Regions from separate parts of the Exiguobacterium sp. s145 genome, predicted to be linked through region 2. Evidence: riboswitches for the same ligand, from Rfam matches in the RefSeq annotation. Region 2 holds a riboswitch; each other region holds the start of a gene.

What was found. Region 2 has a riboswitch for S-adenosylmethionine ahead of KNQ07_RS06110 (alpha/beta hydrolase). Riboswitches for the same ligand answer to the same signal wherever they lie in the genome.
Region 1: another riboswitch for S-adenosylmethionine. It lies ahead of KNQ07_RS15430 (2,3-diketo-5-methylthiopentyl-1-phosphate enolase); the one in region 2 lies ahead of KNQ07_RS06110 (alpha/beta hydrolase).
Region 3: another riboswitch for S-adenosylmethionine. It lies ahead of msrA (peptide-methionine (S)-S-oxide reductase MsrA); the one in region 2 lies ahead of KNQ07_RS06110 (alpha/beta hydrolase).
Region 4: another riboswitch for S-adenosylmethionine. It lies ahead of metK (methionine adenosyltransferase); the one in region 2 lies ahead of KNQ07_RS06110 (alpha/beta hydrolase).

Annotation. Positions count from the first base shown of each region.
Region 1 is NZ_JACSMV010000030.1:8,339-13,554, reverse strand. It holds gene KNQ07_RS15445 (sugar ABC transporter substrate-binding protein) at 1-932, opposite strand, end outside; gene mtnA (S-methyl-5-thioribose-1-phosphate isomerase) at 952-1,998, opposite strand; gene mtnK (S-methyl-5-thioribose kinase) at 1,995-3,164, opposite strand; SAM riboswitch class I at 3,243-3,345, opposite strand; SAM riboswitch class I at 3,553-3,654, shown strand; gene KNQ07_RS15430 (2,3-diketo-5-methylthiopentyl-1-phosphate enolase) at 3,735-4,925, shown strand; gene KNQ07_RS15425 (2-hydroxy-3-keto-5-methylthiopentenyl-1-phosphate phosphatase) at 4,922-5,216, shown strand, end outside.
Region 2 is NZ_JACSMV010000004.1:62,115-67,330, reverse strand. It holds gene KNQ07_RS06120 (DedA family protein) at 1-227, opposite strand, end outside; gene KNQ07_RS06115 (thymidine kinase) at 405-1,025, shown strand; gene KNQ07_RS06110 (alpha/beta hydrolase) at 1,089-1,847, opposite strand; SAM riboswitch class I at 1,910-2,013, opposite strand; SAM riboswitch class I at 2,263-2,366, shown strand; gene KNQ07_RS06105 (methionine ABC transporter ATP-binding protein) at 2,453-3,484, shown strand; gene KNQ07_RS06100 (methionine ABC transporter permease) at 3,474-4,124, shown strand; gene KNQ07_RS06095 (MetQ/NlpA family ABC transporter substrate-binding protein) at 4,161-4,982, shown strand; gene KNQ07_RS06090 (M20 family metallopeptidase) at 5,010-5,216, shown strand, end outside.
Region 3 is NZ_JACSMV010000010.1:11,750-16,965, reverse strand. It holds gene paaX (phenylacetic acid degradation operon negative regulatory protein PaaX) at 1-301, shown strand, start outside; gene KNQ07_RS09285 (gamma carbonic anhydrase family protein) at 352-870, opposite strand; gene KNQ07_RS09280 (NAD(P)H-dependent flavin oxidoreductase) at 954-1,889, shown strand; gene KNQ07_RS09275 (DMT family transporter) at 2,012-2,440, shown strand; gene KNQ07_RS09270 (DMT family transporter) at 2,461-2,940, shown strand; gene msrA (peptide-methionine (S)-S-oxide reductase MsrA) at 3,031-3,561, opposite strand; SAM riboswitch class I at 3,666-3,769, opposite strand; gene KNQ07_RS09260 (M20 metallopeptidase family protein) at 3,841-5,013, opposite strand; gene KNQ07_RS09255 (putative quinol monooxygenase) at 5,091-5,216, shown strand, end outside.
Region 4 is NZ_JACSMV010000009.1:1,698-6,913, reverse strand. It holds gene KNQ07_RS08685 (alpha/beta hydrolase family protein) at 1-630, shown strand, start outside; gene KNQ07_RS08680 (EAL and HDOD domain-containing protein) at 798-2,051, shown strand; gene pckA (phosphoenolpyruvate carboxykinase (ATP)) at 2,108-3,676, opposite strand; SAM riboswitch class I at 3,909-4,035, shown strand; gene metK (methionine adenosyltransferase) at 4,163-5,216, shown strand, end outside.

The sequences.
Region 1 (5,216 bases), on a different contig from region 2:
AAACTATCCGGTGTTTTTTCGCCGGCCAGCTTTTTCGCAAGCAGGCGCATATCCGTCTGCCCGATTAAATGCGGATCAACGGCACTCGTTGAGACCCAGTTACTGCCCTTTTCACGCATCAGATTGATGTCCTGATTCGAGACATCGACCGAAATCAGCGGAATTTCCTGACGCTTGTTGTCTTTTAAAGACTTATAAGCTCCTTTGGCGACTTCATCCCAGGCGCCCCAAACGGCATCGATGCTGCCCTTCGGGTACTTGGCGAGAATCGCGTTCATCTTCGTCGCAATATCCCCTTGGACATCCTGGAAGTTCGTGGGTCCGACGGTTTCAAGCGTCTTGATTTTGCCGTCCGCTTCATACGTTTTGTAGATTTCCTGACGGCGGTCAAGCGGGGCAAAACCCGGACCAAACCATAGTTTGATGACACGGACCGGCTTGTCGTCCTTCACTTTCGTCACTTCATCGAGCGACAGCTGGGCCAGTTTATGGTCATCCTGGAATGTCTCTGTGATACCTTTTAATGTCTGGTCTTTTTTCTTCGTCACCGTATCAAATGTCACGACTTTGATGCCTTTGTCGATGGCCGGTTTGATCATGTCATAGGCATAATCCTCTTTGCCGTGCGAGATGATCAATCCGTCATAGTCCTGTTGGACGGCTTGGGCGACCAGCTCCTTAAACTTGACGTCATTGCCTTCCGAAATGAACGTGTTGACTTGAAAACCAAGCGCTTCCCCTTCCGAACGGGCCCCGTCCAAAAACTGTTTCGTATGGTCGTCGGACGCAAGATTCCGGATGACGGCAATTTTAACGCCTCCCTGAACGCCTTCCGGTACACCGCTGATTTTTTTCGCCGGTGTTGCTTCACTATTCGCGCAAGCAGCCAGTAAGACCGCTGGTGCAAGTACAGCCAATGCTAATTTTTTCATCTCGATCTCCCCTGTCTGTTTAGTTTGTTTGCTGTCCAACCATTTGTTCAATCGTTTCTACGGAAGGATGCTCGATGACTCCGAGTTCCGTAATGATCGCCGTGATCAATTCATGCGGTGTCACATCAAATGCCGGATTAAAGACTGCTACGCCGGCCGGTGCCGTCGCTTTTCCGGCAAGTTGTGTCACTTCACGTGCATCGCGTTCTTCAATCTCGATCTCGTCTCCTGACAGGCTCGTAAAATCGAACGTCGAGAGCGGTGCGGCAACGTAAAACGGAATGCCAAACGCACGGGCCAGCAAGGCCAGCTGAAACGTTCCGATCTTATTGGCGGTATCGCCGTTCCGGGTAATCCGGTCCGCTCCGACGATGATGGCGGTGATCTGCTTTTCCTTGATCGTATGGGCGACCATATTGTCGGTAATCAAGGTCACGTCAATTCCGGCCCGTTGCAGTTCCCACGTCGTCAGGCGCGCTCCCTGCAGGAGCGGCCGCGTTTCCGAAGCATAAACCGCGAGCGGAATCCCCTGTTCTTTCGCAAGATAAAACGGAGCGAGCGCCGTTCCGTAAGCTGCTGTCGCAATTGATCCGGCATTACAAATCGTCAGTACCCGATCACCGGACTCGAACAATTCCAGTGCATGAACCCCGATTTGACGGGATGTCTTGGCATCCGTCGTATAAAGTTCCAATGCCTTTTGTTCGAGACGTATCGGCAGTTCTTTTAGCGTCGTAGCTGAAACGATCAGCTGATTCAGCTCATCAAGGACATTTCGTAGATTGACCGCCGTCGGACGGGTCGCAAGTAATTGTGCCGACACCGTCAACAGCCCCTGTTTTGCTTCAGTCAGCGTCCCTGTCGTCCGAAACGCTTCCTGAACGAGGACGAATCCGCCGAACAGACTGATGGCCGGTGCGCCGCGGACCCGTAATTGTTTGATGGCGTCAATCGCCTGCGCCAAGTCATGAATGATTTCATAATGTTCTTCTTCCGGAAGACGGGTCTGATCCAAAATCGTCACCGTCCGGTTTTCATAGATGATGCTCTGAACGAATCGGCTCATCGGCTGAGTTCCTCCGTCAAATCGAAGTTTCGTAAATCAGTGAACGTCTTGCATTCGGTCCGGCGTTTGATCAGTGCCACTCCAAGACGTAACGCATGCCGTTTCCGCTCGAGTCGCTCTGTTTCATCAGTGATGCTCTCAAGGTCGGCGACCGGTGCGAGTCCGATCGTCCGTCGGATCAATTCACAACCGGCAAAGCCAAGTGCGTCCTGTAAAATCGTGCTGAGGACATCGTCAACAAGCCCGTCCGCTGAACGGAACGGTTCGGCGGCTTCCCGTTCCCATAACGCTTTGAACGTCGAAGCAAAGGTCAGCCAAAACGTGTCGATATCCTTGACCCGTGCTTCCCGCAACTCGGCATAGTTCGGATACGCGGCAAAGCAGAGATGCGCGATGAATTGTCCGACATCAAAACCGAACGGTCCGTAAAAGGCGAACTCGGGATCGATGACTTTTGTTTCATCGGCTGAAGCAAAAATACTTCCGGTATGTAAGTCCCCGTGCAATAACGCATCGCCCTTCGTGATGAACAATGCTTCAAGCTTCGCGACTTCCCGTTTCAGCTCCGCGTCGTTCCAAATCCGGGCGACCTCCGCTTCGAGTCCTGCTTCAATCGCATTCGTTTCCGCGTCATAAAACGGATCCGTAAAGATTAATTTTTCCGTGATATCACAGAGATCCGGATTATAGTAGTTACGCGCCACTTGTTTTTTTGCGACCGGTCCAAGTGCAAAATCCGATGTATAAAACAGCGTCCGCGCCAAATACGAACCGATGTGTTCCGCGAGCAACGGATACTCCTCCCCTTCAAGCAGTCCGCCCCGGACGATTGTCAGGTGCGACAAATCTTCCATCACTGTGAATGCTTCTTCTTTGCTCGCATGGTAGACATGCGGGACGAACGGAACGGCGACTTTCGCGAATTCTTTTAGGGCCGATTGTTCAATCCAGGCCCGTTCGAGCGACAGCGGCCAGCTTTCGCCGACGACTTTCGCATATGGTAACGCCTGCTTTAAAATCAGTCGTTTTTCTCCTGCCTGAATCCGGAAAACGAGATTTAAATTCCCGTCGCCGATTTCTTCTGCCGTCACCGGTTCATTGCCGATCAAACCAATTGTCCGGACCCGTTCAATCGCGTCCTGTACTGTAAATGCTTGATACCCCATTCTGTTTTCCTCCTTGGTGATCACACGAAAAAACGCCTCTTTTCGTCAAAGAAAAGAGGCGCGGCAGAATATTCCGTCCTCTTATCTCTCAGACGAATGTCTGTTGGATGTAGCACCGTGCCGGATGGTCGGTTGCTGCGGCGTCTTCGGGCCAATTCCCTCTGCCAACTCACGATAAGAGTCATATGTAGTTGTCGTGTGATTGATGTTGATTTGAATACTACGTGCGTTGCTAGCCGTCTGTCAATTCCATTTTTTAGTGAAGTGGCTTCAAAAACGGAACCGTCTATAGAAGAAGTATTTTCAAAAAAATAAATTTTCAAAATATAGTTTGACAAGTGACGAATCTCATGTAAAAATTGCAATTAGATTTCACAATTTCATCCAATTCTTATCAAGAGCAGACGGAGGGACGAGCCCTACGATGTCGCAGCAACCGACCACTTGGCACGGTGCTAATTCTTGCAGCTATTACGCTGACAGATAAGAGTCCACGCGCAATTTTTCATGGTCTCTTGTCATTGACGAGGGACCATTTTTGTATTCTTCAACAAGGGAGAGACAGTCGATATGACGTATATTACCGCAACCTACCAACTCGGAACGACGGATCAGTTACCAAAACGGGCAGAACAAATCGCGCTCGGTTTGACCGTTGGTTCGTGGACCGATTTAAATCATTTGGAACAACAGCAGCTTGAATCGTTCAAAGGACAAGTTGTTCATACGGAAGAACACGACGGAAAAGGCTACATCACGATCCGTTATCCGGAACACAACGTCTCCCGTGACTTTTCAGCAATCTTAACGACAGTCTTCGGCAAACTGTCGCTCGACGGACAAATCAAATTAACAGATTTACAGCTTCCGGCTTCATTCACCACTGACTTCCCCGGCGCCAAATTCGGCATCGAGGGCGTCCGTCAATTGATTCAAGTCCACGACCGTCCTCTGTTGATGAGCATCTTTAAAGGCGTCATCGGTCGGGACCTCACCTTTTTGCGGGAACAACTCGAAGCGCAGCTCGCGGGCGGCATCGATCTCGTCAAAGATGATGAGATTCTATACGACAATCCGTTGACACCGGCACTTGACCGGGCACGGATCGGACGTGAAGTCCTGAATGCCCATTATGAAAAAACCGGCAAACGGGCGCTTTACGCGATTACGTTGAGTGGTCCCGTCTTCGGCTTAAAGGATCAGGCGAAACGTTTGATCGAAGCCGGTGCGACCGCTTTCCTGCTCAATACGTTTACATATGGACTCGATGTCCTGCGCGAATTGGCGGCTGATCCGGACATTTCCGTTCCGATCTTTAATCATCCGGCCTTAAGCGGAGCCTTAATCGCAAGCCCCGAATACGGCATTGCAGCCCCTGTTTTACTAGGGACTTTACCGCGGCTGGCCGGTGCCGATTTGACGTTGTTCCCGTCGCCTTACGGAAACGTCGCCCTCGCCAAAGACTTGGCGCGCGGAATTGCCGTCGAAGCGACACGGATCGGAGAAACGAAGACGATTCTTCCGGTTCCCTCGGCAGGCATTCATCCCGGTCTCGTCGCTCAGCTCGTTCATGATTTCGGGACTGATTCCGTCATCAATGCCGGTGGCGGCGTTCACGGTCATCCGCAGGGCGCGGCGGCCGGTGTGCTCGCTTTCCGTCAGGCCCTCGACGCAGCACTTGCCGGTGAATCTTTGACGAGTGCCGCAACGCGGCAGGAAGAGCTTCGGGTCGCCCTCGACGCCTGGGGGATTACGAAATGACGATCCGGATTTTATGTGACTTTGACGGGACCGTGACTGAACACGACAATATCATTGCGTTGATGACAGAATTCGCTCCCCCGGAAGCGTTTGAACCGTTGAAAAAAGGTGTCCTCGATCAATCATTGTCCATCCAGTCCGGTGTCGGACAGATGTTCCGGTTGCTCCCCTCGGATCGCAAACAGGACTATATTGATTTTTTGGAACAGCGGGCTGTCATCCGTCCCGGCTTTAAGACCTTACTCGCCTTTGCCAAATCGAACGGGATTGACTTTGCGATCGTCAGCGGCG
Region 2 (5,216 bases):
AAACCGAGCACGTAGCTGATCGTCATACCGATGCAACTGCCGGCATAGGCGGCAAGAATCGTTCCGACGAGCGGTAAATCACCGTGATGCATCCAAAATCCTGACATGACGAGTAACGTCTCGTCCGGAACCGGAAGACCGACGATTCCACCGGCCAGAAGAATTGCGAGTCCGAACGCTCCATATTGGTGGAGGACTTCGTGTAATATGTGATGAATCGGAGTCACCTTCCTTCAAAGAAACTTCTCTTTCAGTGTACAGGAAATACATACCAGTTGAAATGAGAAGATGAAGAAAGTGGCGAATTTGGCAAGGGTTTTTGATTTTTAGAAGTCAATCCTTTTTCTCAATTTAGATTCGGGCTATACTCGTTAAAGTGACTAATTTAGAGGACGGTGTTTACGATGATGCATGTGATCAATCAATATGGTTGGATTGAAGTGATTTGCGGAAGTATGTTTTCCGGCAAGTCGGAAGAACTGATCCGTCGTGTCAGACGGGCACAGTATGGAAAGTTACCGGTTCAAGTGTTCAAGCCGGCAATCGATGACCGGTATCATGAGGAACACGTCGTGTCGCACGTCGGCAATTCGGTCATCGCGATTCCGATGGCGACGAGCCGTGATGTCTATGCAGCAGTGGCGGAAGAGACGCAAATCGTCGCAATTGACGAAGTTCAATTTTTTGACGATGAGATTGTCGCCGTCATCGAAGCACTGGCTCAAGATGGCAAACGCGTCATTTGTGCAGGCCTCGATCAAGATTTTCGGGCAGAACCATTCGGCAAGATGCCTGAATTATTGGCACGCGCAGAATTCGTGACGAAATTACAGGCGATTTGTCTGTCGTGCGGCGATCCGGCATCGCGGACCCAACGATTGATTGACGGAAAACCGGCCAACTACAATGATCCGATCATTCTGGTCGGGGCGTCTGAGTCCTATGAACCACGTTGCCGCCATTGCCACCAAGTACCGGGGAAACCACAACCGTTGCAGGAATGGAAAAAGCAACAACATAATTAAGCAATACAAAAAAGCGAACGATTCCCGGCAGTCAGGCCGAAGAATCGTTCGCTTTTTTGGGGTTCAGCCGGTCTGTGTCAAGTGGCTGAACTGTTCGACGAACTGCAGCGTTTCGCGGACAATCGTTTTTTGGTCGTGGTCAAGCGTTGCGACGTGGTAGGAGTCAAGCAGACAGTAACTGCGCTTATCTGCTGCACCAATCGTCCGGTACAAATAATCCGAACAGATCGGTGGGACGACATGATCCTCGGCAGAATATAAAATAAGCGTCGGAATTTGAATCGTCGCGAGGTGTGGTCGCGTCTCCTCAATCAATCGTAACAGTTCCGAAGCGCAGACGGCGGGGACAAGATCATAGATGATTTCAAAAGCCGACTGTTTGATATCAGGGACACTTTCCGGAAGATAGACCGGACAATCGGTGAACGACAAGGCTTCGTAGGCAGGGACGGACAAGGCGGCATTGATGGTGATGATTCCTGCGACCGGGAGTCCTTCAGCGGCAAGTGACAGGGCAAGTGTCGCGCCCATCGATTGGCCGACGATGAAGACGGATTCGCATCGTCCCGCCAATTGTTCAAAGCCGTCCCGGACGCTCTGCTTCCAGTCATCGGCCGTCGCCGCTTCGAATTCTCGCAGATCCGTCCCATGCCCGTGCAGGCGTGGCGCATGGACGGAAAAACCGTGTGCTGCGAACTGTTCTCCTACAGCCCGAACACTTTGCGGCGTTGCATTAAAACCATGACAGAGCAAAATGCCGACGGATCCGCGTCCTAAGGAAAAGGCTTCGGCACCCGGTATAACAGGATAAACCATACTCATCATCTCGTCCTCCATTTCAAAAATAAAAACCCGTTTGGCTTTGGACGCAAACGAGTTTCTCGTGTGTATCATCCAAAGCAATTGCTTTGCTGGTCGGAGCACCTTGCCGATCGGCAGGTTGCCGTGGAGTCCTAGAGCCAGGTCTCTCGTCCACTCTTGATATATCGTATAGGAATTGTCGGATTAATCATTGAGAAGATGATAGCATTGACGGAAAGGGATTGTCAAACTCTCTTTATACGGCGTCGAAGAGCTTTCGGGAATCCGTCCTGTCCCGGGTTGCTGATCGATATGGGTCATATGGTTTATTTTTGAAAATATGGTTGACCTTTAAAAGATCTTTCTGTAGTGTAAAAATTAGTTTTACGACATAAGTTCAACCGGCAACAATACACATATGAATTTCATACCGCAACACTTATCCAGAGAGGTGGAGGGACTGGCCCTACGAAACCTCGGCAACAGACTCATTATGAGCACTGTGCCAATTCCATCAGACAATTGTCTGAGAGATGAGTCGAGTGGATTCTGCCATTGTGCGGATCCAGGTCTCTTCTTGTTTCTTAAGAAGAGACCTTTTTTGTATTTTGAAGGGGGAAAAAGTGGTGATTACATTCAAAAATGTAAAAAAAATCTATGAAACAAATGATCAATCGATTGCTGCGCTGAATGGCGTGGATCTCGAAATCCGAAAAGGCGAAATCTTCGGCGTCATCGGTTTCAGTGGAGCCGGGAAAAGCTCCTTATTACGTTGCGTCAACCTGCTCGAACGGCCGACATCCGGCAGTGTGACGGTCGATGGACAAGATTTGACGACACTGTCGGCGAAGCAGTTACGGGAGGCGAAGCAACACATCGGGATGATTTTTCAGCACTTCAACCTGCTGGATTCGAATACAGTATTTGCGAACGTCGCTAAACCGCTCGTCTTAAAAGGTGTCAAAAAAGATGAGGTCGAGCGGCGGGTCACGGAACTGCTGGAGTTCGTCGACTTGGCGGATAAAGCTGATCACTATCCGGATCAGCTATCAGGCGGACAGAAACAACGGGTCGGGATCGCCCGGGCACTCGCCACCCAGCCATCGGTCCTGTTATGTGACGAAGCGACATCCGCTCTTGATCCGCAAACGACCCAACACATATTGCGTCTGCTGAAACAAATCAATCAGGAATACGGCATTACGATTTTACTGATTACCCATGAGATGGGGGTCATCCGTGAAATCTGTGACCGGGTCGCCGTCATTGAAGCCGGTCAGCTGATTGAATCAGGGACCGTGTTCGATGTCTTCTCGAACCCGCAGACGGCAACGGCGAAAAACTTCGTCCGCTCCGTCATGCAGGATGAGATTCCGGCCTCGGTTCAAAAAGTCATCGATCAACGGGATGCCGGCCATCACATCTACAAAATCAACTTCCTCGGGGCAGGGACGGGACAACCGCTCTTATCGCAGGTCGCAAAACGGTTTGATGTCGATCTCAACATCCTGCACGGCAGCATTACGGAACTGCAAAACATTCCGTTCGGCAGTCTGCTTGTTGAACTGATTGGCGACGCGACGGAAATCAAGCGGGCATTACAATATATCGATCAGTCGGATGTCATCGTCGAGGAGGTGCTCGCAGATGCTAGTTAATTACACGGACATCTGGACTGCTTTTCTGCAGACGTTGACGATGGTTGGACTGTCATTACTCTTTTCGACATTGATTGGTTTACCGCTCGGGATTCTGCTTGTCGTGACACGCAAAGGAGCGTTGCTCGAACGAATTCCGTTCTTCAATGTCCTAAGCGGCATCGTCAATATCTTCCGGTCCGTTCCGTTCATCATTCTGCTCGTGGCAATCATTCCGCTGACCCGTTTAATTGTCGGATCGTCAATCGGAACACAGGCGGCAATCGTTCCGCTCGTCTTTTACGCGGCACCGTACATTGCCCGCCTGATCGAAAGTTCGTTGCTTGAAGTCGATACCGGTGTCCTTGAGGCAGCGGAAGCGATGGGGGCGACACCGTTGCAGACGATTTTCCGTTTTCTGTTGCCGGAAGCGCTCAGCTCGCTTGTTCTGAACCTGACGATTGCGACGATTGGTTTGATCGGCGCATCAGCAATGGCCGGGGCGATTGGTGGCGGTGGACTTGGTGACTTGGCGATTACTTACGGTTACCAACGGTTTGATACGACGGTCATGATCATCACGGTCGGAATTCTCGTCATCTTGGTTCAAGGGTTACAGACGACAGGCAATCTGTTAGCACGAAAAATTCGGAGACACTAAACAACTACAAATAGAGAAAAAAGGGAGAGATGAAAGATGAAAAAAGGTTTAGCGATTGGTGCAGCATTAACGACGGTATTGTTTGCGGGATGTGCCGCTTCCGGAGAAGAAGATCAAAAGACGGTCAAGCTCGGAGTCAGCGGTTCTGATACACAAGTCTGGGAATACGTCGCGAAAAAAGCGAAGAAAGAGGGCATCACGATTGAACTCGTCAAGTTCTCCGACTACGTCCAGCCGAACCTCGCCCTGGCGGAAGGGGAGATTGATGCGAACTCCTTCCAGACGGTCTCTTACTTTAACGCCTTCAAAAAAGAACATAAGTTAAAACTGTCGCCGATTGCGACGACGGTCATCGCGCCGATGGGGATTTATTCGGATAAGGTCAAGGACGTCAAAGACATTCCGGTTGGCGGAAAGATTGCCGTTCCGAACGAAGCGACGAACATGGGTCGGGCATTGCTGTTGTTGCAGGAAGCCGGCTTGATTAAATTGCCTGACGACTTTGACGGCAACGGCTCCGTCGATAAAATCGTCGAGAATCCGAAAAAACTGAAGATTGTCCCGGTCGTGGCCGGTCAGACACCACGCGTTCTGCCGGATGTCTCAGCCTCGATCATCAATAATGGAATCGCCGTCGATGCCGGCTTTAACCCGATCAAGGATTCGATTCTCCATGAAAACGAGACGGCCAAACCCTACATCAACATCATCGCGACCCGGACGGAAGACAAAGATAAAAAGACGCTCAAGAAAATCGCCTCGCTGTACCAGCAGGATGACGTCGCCGCCTTCATCAAAAAAGAGTACAAAGGCAGCACGATTCCAACGTTCGTCCCTCTCAGCGATATCGGAGAATAACCAAAAACCAAAAGGAGCGTGACCCAAATGACGATTCAGACGATACGGGAAAACCTGACACAAACGATTGAACAGGATATTGAACAAAAACGCGAGTCGTATCTCGAGACAAGCCACCGGATTCATGCGACACCCGAGATTGGGAACGAGGAATATTTTGCGTCACGTCATCATGCGGAACGGCTGACGGCGGAAGGATTTACAGTCGAACTTGGTGTCGCGGGACATGAGACG
Region 3 (5,216 bases), on a different contig from region 2:
CATCGTCCATCAAAGCCGGATCCAGCTCGGTGAAATGGATGAGGAACAGTGTTTTGTCGAACGGACGACACTCGTCCATGAATACCGGAAGTTTTTATTTACGGATCCCGGACTGCCGCAGGAGCTGTTGCCGGATGAGTGGAGCGGTCATCACGCGGCCTTGTTGTTTGAACAGTATTACCGGTTGCTCGCAGAACCGGCGAGCCGGTTTTTTGAATCAATCTTTCGCGAAACCCACGATGTGACGCAAAAAAGTGCCGATTATGATGCATCGGAACATCCGTTGTTCGCAGAACGCTGAAATAAAACGCTCATCCCGAAGAAACGAGATGAGCGTTTTCGTGCCGATCGTTAATTATCAGCAAGCTGTTTTCGGAAGGCATACCCTTTATCGACGTAGGAATCGATCGATTCCTGAATCATCTCAAGATCGGCTGCCGTGAGTTCACGGACGACTTTACCCGGTGACCCGATAATGAGCGAACGGGGCGGGAATTTTTTGCCGGACGGGATTAAGGTATTGGCACCGATGATACATTCTTCCCCGATATCGGCATGATCGAGAACCGTCGCCCCCATCCCGACGATTGAGCGCCGGCCGATTTTACAACCGTGTAAAATGGCATTGTGTCCGACCGTCACTTCATCTTCGACGATGACCGGGGCTCCTTCGTAGAGGTGGATGGTCGCATTGTCCTGAATGCTGCAACGTTTGCCGATCGTGATCGGACCTTCATCGCCGCGGAGGACGGCATTAAACCAAATCGTCGACTCTTCCCCGACGGTCACATCGCCGATCAAAAAAGCGCCGGGAGCGACAAAGACATTTGTGGCGAGCTGCGGAGAACTATCACGGTACGGAATCTTCATGAAAACGCCTCTTTTCTAAAAAATGAATTAAAATTCAATCTTACTTAGTATACCATTCCTGACAACGGAAACGGAGGGAGACCATGTCTCGTCTATGCAGCAAATTAAAGATTGATGTCCCGATTATTCAAGGCGGGATGGGGAATATCAGCCATGCCGAACTGACCGCAGCCGTCTCAAATGCCGGAGGGCTTGGAACGATCGGATGCGGGACGATGACACTTGCTGAAGTCAGACAGTTAATCGAAGCAACACGCCGTTTGACATCACGTCCGTTTGCCCTCAACATCGCGATCCGCGTCTCGCCCCATGCCGAACAGTTGGTTGAGTTGGCGATTGAGGAACGGATTCCGGTCGTATCCTTGTCGGCCGGTAATCCGGCTCCTTTTTTGTCCAAGTTAAAGCAGGCGGGGATCCAGACGATCGGAGTCGTTGCTTCGGTCAAACAGGCGATTAAAGCTGAACAGGCAGGGATTGATGTACTGGTGGCGGAAGGCGTCGAAGCGGCGGGCATCAATTCACCGCTTGAGTTGACGACGATGACCTTGATTCCGCAAATTGCGGATCATGTCACGATTCCTGTCCTTGCCGCCGGCGGCATCGGCGACGGGCGTGGTCTTGCCGCTGCCTGGATGCTCGGAGCAGAAGGTGTGCAGCTCGGCACTCGATTGATTGCGACACAGGAATCCCGTGTGCATGAGCAGTATAAACAACATCTTGTGCAGGCGGACGATCTGGAAACACGAATCATCGGTCGTGAAGTCGGACAGGTTCGGCGGGTGTTGAACGGACCGTATGTCGAGGCACTGCAGCCGACGTCACTCACGGCTTTTCAGGAACAGACAAACGAATCGTTTCATATCAAAGGAGCCCTTGAGGGGGACGAGACGGCAGGATACGTCAATGCAGGTCTGATTTCCGGTTTGATTGACGATGTTCCGACCGTCGCGGAGCTGTTTAACCGGATGATGGATGATGCGTTCGGACGGATCGAACGCATGTACCGGACACTCCAGTAGCGTACAAGAAAAAGAAGCCGACCGATCTGGTCTGCTTCTTTTTCTTGTGGTTCAGGACATTTGTCCTTTCAAATGAGTGTAAAATACGTTCTACTCATAATTAGAGAAAAAGGAGGATGAAGATGCAAGGAATCGTTTTTGCTTTATTCAGCGGATTGTTCATCGCATTGCAAGGGATCTTTAATGCCCGGCTCGGTGACGCGGTAGGGCCATGGATCTCCGTGACGATCGTCCATTTCGTCGGTCTGATCGGCTGTTTATTAATTTACGGATTTGTCCGCGACCGAAAAATCGGCGGTTTCCGCACTTTGCCGCTGATTTACGCAAGCGGCGGATTGCTTGGTGTCCTGGTCGTCGTGACGGAACTAACGTCGATTCAATTGCTCGGGATGACATGGGCAATGTCGCTGTTACTTGTCGCCCAGATTTTGTGTGCCTTTGTGATTGATTTGAACGGCTGGTTTGGAGTCATTAAAAAAAGCAGTAATACCGGGCAGTGGGTCGGTGTCGGCTTGATGTTGACCGGCGTCTTGATTTTTTCATTTGCCTGAATGGAATAGGAGGGATTAGAATGGGACTCGGAATGTTTTGTGCCATCGTCGCAGGAATGATGATCAGTTTACAGACCGTTTTAAATGCACGGATGAGTCATGCCTTCGGTGCTTGGGCGACGACGACATTAGTCTTTTTTGTCGGACTGCTCGGGTCGTTGCTCGCATTGATCTTCTTTCGGGGTGGAACGCTTGCGGGGCTGGCCGAAGTCGAACCGCTTTATCTGTTTGGCGGTTTCGTTGGTGTCGGGGTTGTCTTTTGTGTCATGCGGGGAATTCAGTTGCTCGGACCGTCGATTGCGATTTCCGTCGTCCTGATTTCGCAACTCAGTTTTGCGCTCTGTGTCGACGTCTTTGGCTGGTTCGGTTTACCGAAAGTCGAGTTGTCGTTCGGTCAAATCATCGGTCTGGCCGTCATGCTCAGCGGCATCTTTGTCCTGAAACGGTATCAGGTCGCAGAGGATACAGAAGAAGTGGAAGATGTTAAAGTCATTTCCTGAAGAAAAAAAGATATAAAAAAAGAGATCATTTCTTTCACGCCACTTCTACTGGTAAAGTGCGTGAAAGGGTGATCTCTTTTTGAAGCTGAATCAGACAGTGACTTCTTCTTTCCAGGCGACATCGATAAAGGCATCGCGACCGGATGCTTTCCGGTCTTTTTTGTAGTGCGTCGGATTTTTTTTGTGGAAGTCCTGATGGTATTCTTCCGCCGGATAGAAGGCGTGTGCCGGTTCGATCCGGGTGACGATTGGTTGTTTAAAACGGTTTGTCGCCGCTAAGGCGTCACGCGAAGCAATTGCTGCAAGGCGTTGTTCTTCCGTATGATAAAAAATCGCCGGAGCATACTGTGTCCCGCGGTCCTGGAATTGTCCGCCGGCATCGGTCGGATCCGTTTGCGGCCAGTACAGTTCGAGTAACCGTTCGTATGAGAACAGCGCCGGGTCAAATGTAATTTCGACGACTTCGGAATGTCCGGTCGTTCCGGTTTTGACTTGCTCGTATGTCGGATTGTCGACATGTCCTCCTGTATAGCCGGATACGATACTGTGAATCCCCGGCAGTTCCTCAAATGGTGTCACCATGCACCAGAAACATCCTCCTGCAAATGTTGCTTTTTCCATGTCATCTCTCCCTTTCCCTTGGCTTCTTGAGCCTTAATCCTGTCATGTCTGACAGTGAGAAAACGAAAACGACTCCTTTGCTTGGTTGCAAAAGGAGTCGCCGCTTTTTATCAACCAAAGCTTTCGCTTTGCTGGTCGTAGCACCTTGCTGTACGCAGGTTGCTGGGACGTCATCGATCCAGATCTCTCGGTCCACTCTTGATAAGTGTTATATGAAGTTGATGTAAGTTCGTTATCATTGGGATGATAATACCATTCATAAAAGTGGAAAGTCAATCCTTATGTTTGCAGGGCACGAAGAACGGTCGCTCCTAACGTTTTCGCTCCAATCAGTAGAGCCCGCTCATCGATTTCATATTTCGGATGGTGTTGCGGATAAATCGTCCGCCCATCCGTTTTTGCAGAGCCCGTGAAGAAATAACTGCCCGGTACTTTTTCGAGGTAATAGGCAAAGTCATCCGCTGCCATCATCGGTTTCATCTCGCGAACCTGTGCTTCCGGTAAAAAACCGGCGGCTTCCTGGACGAGCTGTGTTTCATCCGGATGATTCCAAAGCGACGGATAACCGGTCGTGAAATCGATCGAATAATCAGCGCCGACTCCGGTGCAGGTCGTCCGGGCGACGAGGTCCACCTGTTGACGTAACTGGTGCCGGAGTTGTTCATTGAACGTCCGGATTTCTCCGACGATCCGGGCTTCACCGGTGACGATGTTCGGAGCCGTTCCGGCGTGGAACGAACCGATCGCAACGATAGCCGGCTCAAACGGATCAACCCGCCGGCTGACGAGATGCTGGAGATTGCAGACAAGCTGGGCACCGGCGACGAGCGCATCCTGTGTCCGGTGCGGGGCCTGGGCATGACCGCCTTGACCATGAACAACGATTTCAAATTCATCGATCGCACATAACGTATGACCGCTGTGATAGCCGATTGATCCGACCGGAAGATCATTTTCGAGGTGGGTGCCGAAGATGGCATCGACACCGTCGAGACAACCGTCCTCAATCATCTGGATGGCACCGCCGGGGAACACTTCTTCACCGTGTTGATGAATGAAGACGACAGTACCTGCCAGTTCATCCTGTATGGCATGAAAAGCAGCGGCCAGTCCGAGAACAATCGCCGTATGACCGTCGTGTCCGCAGGCATGCATGACACCGGGACGAATCGAACGGAACGATAACTCGGTTTCTTCCTGCAACGGTAACGCATCAAAATCGGCCCGGATGGCGATTGTTTTCCCGGGACGTGTTCCTGTCAGCGTCGCGACAATTCCGCTGCCACCGACGTTCGCCCGGTAAGGAATACCGAGGGCGTCATAAAAAGCGGCGATTTTAGCGGGAGTCCGGACTTCCTGAAACGATAATTCCGGATGGCGGTGAAAGTCGCGGCGTAAACGAATCATCTCTGATTCATACTCAGTTAAGTAGGTGAATAAATTTTCTTGCATCGAAATCATCCTTTTCGGTATGTCTTGAGTAAAAACGGGTACAGATAGAGGTAATCAATCAGAGGAGGAATCAACATATGGGTGAAATCATCGTCAATGCCGTTCTTACAGTCAAAGCAGGATTAGCCGATCAAGTCTTTCCGATTTTAAGCACAGTCTACAAAGCAGCACAAAATGAACCGGGTTGCTTGCGTTATACATTA
Region 4 (5,216 bases), on a different contig from region 2:
CCGGTTCATGCGAACGGGCAAGGTCTTTTGTATTTACGTGGTGGGACACGTAATATCGGCATGGTTCGGCCGACCCGCTTAATGCAGTTCGCGCAAGCCGGTTATCTCGTCATGGCTCCTTTTTACCGCGGTAATCTAGGAGGGACGGGGAAAGAAGACTTCGGACACCGGGATATCCTCGACGCCATCAGTGCGTTTGATTGGCTCGATCAATATGTCGAGCGGACATCGGTCTTCGGTTTTTCCCGTGGCGGACAGATGGCGCTTTTACTTGCGCACCATCGTGAAGTCGCCCGGACGGTTTCATGGGCCGGTGTAACGAATCTGACTTGGACGTATGAAGAACAACAGACGATGCGAAAAATGCTCAGACGGTTTACGGGAGGAGTTCCGCAACAACAGTTGCAGGCATACCGTGTCCGGTCGCCATTGTATTTTCCGCCTCAAGGGGAAATCTTGCTGATTCACGGATTATATGATCAAAATGTCCGACTGCGTCATGCGACGAACTATGCGGCCCGTTATCCGGAACAGACCCGCTTGATCATCTATCAGTACGCGCATCAATTTCCAATCCATCAAAAAATGCTTGTGACGAAACAAGTCATTGATTGGATGTTATCTGAATAGAAAAGACTTACAAAACATCTTGATGCCTTGCATTGAGATGTTTTTTTCTCCAAATGATAGGAACATTGATATGTTTTAAAAAAGAGATTTTTTAAGGGAAAACGATATTTGGTATACTAGAACATATAAAATAAGCCAGATTAACGGATTTAGAAGGGATATATGAGATGGAAATCTTACTTGCGCGACAACCGATTGTAGACCGGTTTGGTTCGATTGACGCTTTTGAGCTGCTCTATCGTTCCGTTGAAACACCTGCAGTGTTTGATGGTGACTTGGCGACGATGGATGTGTTGACGAATACACTGATTCATCTCGGAGTAGACCGTGTAGCAGAAGGAAAACGATTATTCATTAATTTCACAGGCGATCTGTTGCAGTCTGAACTGATTGATCATCTGGATCCGACTCAATTCGTGATTGAAGTATTGGAGACGGTTCAGATCGATGAGATGATGCTCCAGACGCTGCAAAAATGGAAAGAAGCCGGCTTCGTCCTGGCGCTTGATGATTTCGTAACGGATTTGTTGCGTCACCACGGTCCGGAGCTGTTTGATTTGATTGATTTGATAAAAATTGATATCGAAGCCATCAATCCACGCGAACAAAGTGCAATCTTACATATTTTAAAACGGAACTATCCGCATATCCGCTTTTTGGCTGAACGGGTTGAAACACACGAGGACCACACGCGAAGCCTTGCGATGGGGTATGACTGGTTCCAAGGATACTTTTACGCCAAACCGATGCTGATGAAAGGAAAGGCCGTTCCTCCGCAAGTGCCTGTCCTGTTGAAAATGTTGAAGTGGCTTGATACGGATGACCATTATGATGACGTCGTGGATGAAATCGAGGGCAATCCTTACATCAGTGTGCAAGTACTGCAATTGATCAACTCTCCGGGCATCGGTCTTCGGAACATGGTCAGTTCCGTCCGTCAAGCAATTTCCTTGCTGGGCTTTTCCCAACTGAAGAGCTGGATTTCGTTGATCGTCTTGCGTGAGATGAAACTAGCGAGTCCGTATCAATGGTCGGACGAATTATTGCGTTCATCCTTGCATTGCGCAAAACTATGCGAACTGTTTGCGACGGAAACGAAGACACTGAAAGCAGAAAGTGCCTACATGATCGGCTTACTGTCACACATCGATGCCTTGCTTTCCGTGGATATCGGTGAAATCATCGATCAGCTTCCGATTGAACCGGCTTTGAAAAATGTCTTGCAAGGGGAAGATCACCCGTTTCGCGATTGCCTGTTGCTTGCGATCAGCGCAGACCGGGGCGAGTTTGAACGGTTTGAGATGCTCAGTAATCGGTTCGGGATTATGAAGCACCGGGCTTATGAGTTACTGAAAGAGAGTCAAGTTTGGCTTGCGCAAAAGGAACTCCATTTAAAAGACAAAACCGATTCAATCGTCTAACAGAAAAAGGTTGAGCATCCGTTACGGAGCTCAACCTTTTTTGTATCAGTATGATGTTAGACACGAGGACCGGCTGATTTGATGGCATCGGTCGCACTTTCGAAACGCGCGAAGTTCTGTGTGAACTTTTGTGCGAGTGCAGTCGCTTGTTGTTCGTAATCGGATGGATTTGCCCAAACTTTTACCGGATTGAGCAGGTCAGTCGGAACACCAGGTACTTCAATCGGCATATGCAGACCGAAAATCGGATGTTCTTCTGTCGGGATGTCTGCAAGCAGACCGTTGACGGCCGCATTGACCATCGTTCGTGTATAGGAGAGTTTCATCCGGCTTCCTGTACCGTAAGCGCCGCCGGTCCAGCCTGTGTTGACGAGATAGACTGTGACACCGTGACGATCAATCAGTTCCCCGAGCATCGTCGCATATTTTTCCGGAATCAACGGCAGGAATGGTGAACCGAAGCACGTCGAGAATGTGGCTTCCGGTTCTGTAACGCCGCGCTCCGTTCCAGCCAGTTTTGATGTGTAGCCGGATAAGAAGTGATACATCGCTTGTTCTTTCGTCAGTTTACTGATTGGAGGCAAGACACCATAGGCATCCGCCGTCAGAAAGACAATCGTTTTCGGGTGACCGGCGCGTGACGGAATGGCGATGTTGTCGATTGCTGTAATCGGGTAAGCGGCACGTGTATTTTCAGTCAATGAAGTATCATCATAATCCGGAATCCGCGCATCATCGAGGACGACATTTTCAAGAACGGTTCCGAAGCGGATCGCATCAAAGATTTGTGGTTCTTTTTCGCGTGACAGATTAACTGTTTTCGCATAGCAGCCACCTTCGATGTTGAAGACACCGTCATGAGACCAACCGTGTTCATCGTCACCGATTAATTGGCGACTGTCATCAGCAGACAGCGTGGTCTTACCAGTTCCTGAGAGTCCGAAGAATAAGGCGACATCGCCGTCGTGTCCGACGTTTGCTGAACAGTGCATCGACAAGACTTCTTGTTGGGGTAAAAGATAGTTCATGACAGAGAAAATTGATTTTTTGATTTCTCCGGCATACTCCGTTCCGCCAATCAAGACGATCCGGTGTTCGAATGACATCGCGATGAAGGTCTCGGAGTTTGTGCCGTCAACCGCCGGATCCGCTTTAAAATGTGGTGCGTAGACGACCGTAAACGGTTCAAAGGCTGCAACCGTAGGATATTCACGTAAAAACAGCTGTTTCGCAAACAAATTATGCCAAGCATATTCGGTTACGACGCGCACTGGAAGGGTGAAATGCGTATCGGCACCAGCAGCAGCTTCTGTGTAGTAGAGTTGATCTGCTTCGTTCATATAACGAAGAACTTTTTGTAACAGTTGCTCGAATTTGTCCGACTCCATCGGTTGATTGACATGACCCCAATCGATATGCATCTCACATGAGTCATCACGGACGATGAACTTGTCTTTCGGTGAACGACCTGTAAATTTCCCCGTTTCTACAGACAAAGCACCATTTTCTGCAAGAACTCCTTCTTTGTTGCGAATTGCATGTTCGACTAGTTCAGCAACAGACAGTTGTTTGAACACATGCTCCTTCTTGAGTAGTTCTTCGATATTCAGGACCGTCATCGGCATCCTGACCCCACCTTTCCCCTACGTTGGTTTTGGCTCTACTATTAGTATGACACATTTATTATATATGACATACTAATGATAGAGCAATCATTTTCATGCGCTGATTTCTATTTATCTGGAAACGCTTTCAGCATTAACAGTTTAACATCTCTCCCGAAATTTTTCGACTAGAAATTAAAACGTTGCTTGACAGAGTGAGCACAAGTTTATATCATGTAATTCGTAACGGATACTCTTATTCTGAGCAGGTGGAGGGAACAAGGCCCGAAGAAACCCGGCAACCGTCTTATATTAATTTCATCATTAATGTAGGAAAAGGTGCTCTCCTGAAGCGAAGTAAACACTTCGAACGATAAGAGGGTAAAGGAAGAACGCACAACCTTTCCCTGACCATTTTTGGACATGGAAAGGTTTTTTTCATTTTACCGTCCCACTCAACTAGGGGAAATGAGTACACCGTCAAATTCTTTTTTGGGAGGGTCAAACATGACAAACCTTAATCGCCGACTGTTTACGTCGGAATCAGTAACAGAAGGTCACCCGGATAAAATCTGTGACCAGATTTCGGATTCAATTTTGGATGCAATTCTTGCAGCCGATCCAAACGCACGTGTTGCGGCAGAAACTTCTGTCACGACAGGACTCGTATTAGTAGCAGGAGAAATCACGACATCAACTTACGTGGATATCCCGAAAGTCGTTCGTGAAACGATTCGCGAAATTGGCTATACACGCGCTAAATACGGTTTCGATGCAGACACTTGTGCTGTATTGACATCAATCGATGAGCAGTCAGCAGACATCGCTCTCGGTGTTGACCAAGCGCTTGAAGCACGCGAAGGAAACATGTCAGATGAAGAAATCGATGCAATCGGAGCAGGAGACCAAGGTCTGATGTTCGGTTATGCAACGAAAGAAACACCTGAACTCATGCCACTTCCGATCTCACTTTCACACAAACTGGCTCGTCGTCTTGCAGAAGTTCGTAAAAACGGACAACTCGATTACCTCCGTCCGGATGGTAAGACGCAAGTCACGGTTGAATACAATGAGAACAATGAACCTGTTCGCGTTGATACAATCGTCATCTCAACACAACATGCAGAAGAAGTGACGCTTGAGCAAATCCAAGCTGATCTGAAAGAACATGTCATCGCACCGGTCATTCCGACTGAGTACATCGATGCCGATACAAAATTCTTCATCAACCCAACTGGTCGTTTCGTCATCGGCGGACCACAAGGTGATGCTGGATTAACAGGCCGTAAAATCATCGTTGATACGTATGGCGGATATGCACGTCACGGCGGTGGAGCTTTCTCTGGTAAAGATCCAACGAAAGTCGACCGTTCAGCTGCTTACGCAGCGCGTTACGTCGCGAAGAACCTCGTAGCTGCAGGTCTTGCAGACAAAGCGGAAGTTCAACTCGCGTACGCAATCGGTGTCGCACATCCGGTATCAATCGCGGTGGATACATTCGGTACAGGAAAACTTCCTGAAGCACAACTGGTTGAACTGGTTGCTGAAAACTTCGATCTTC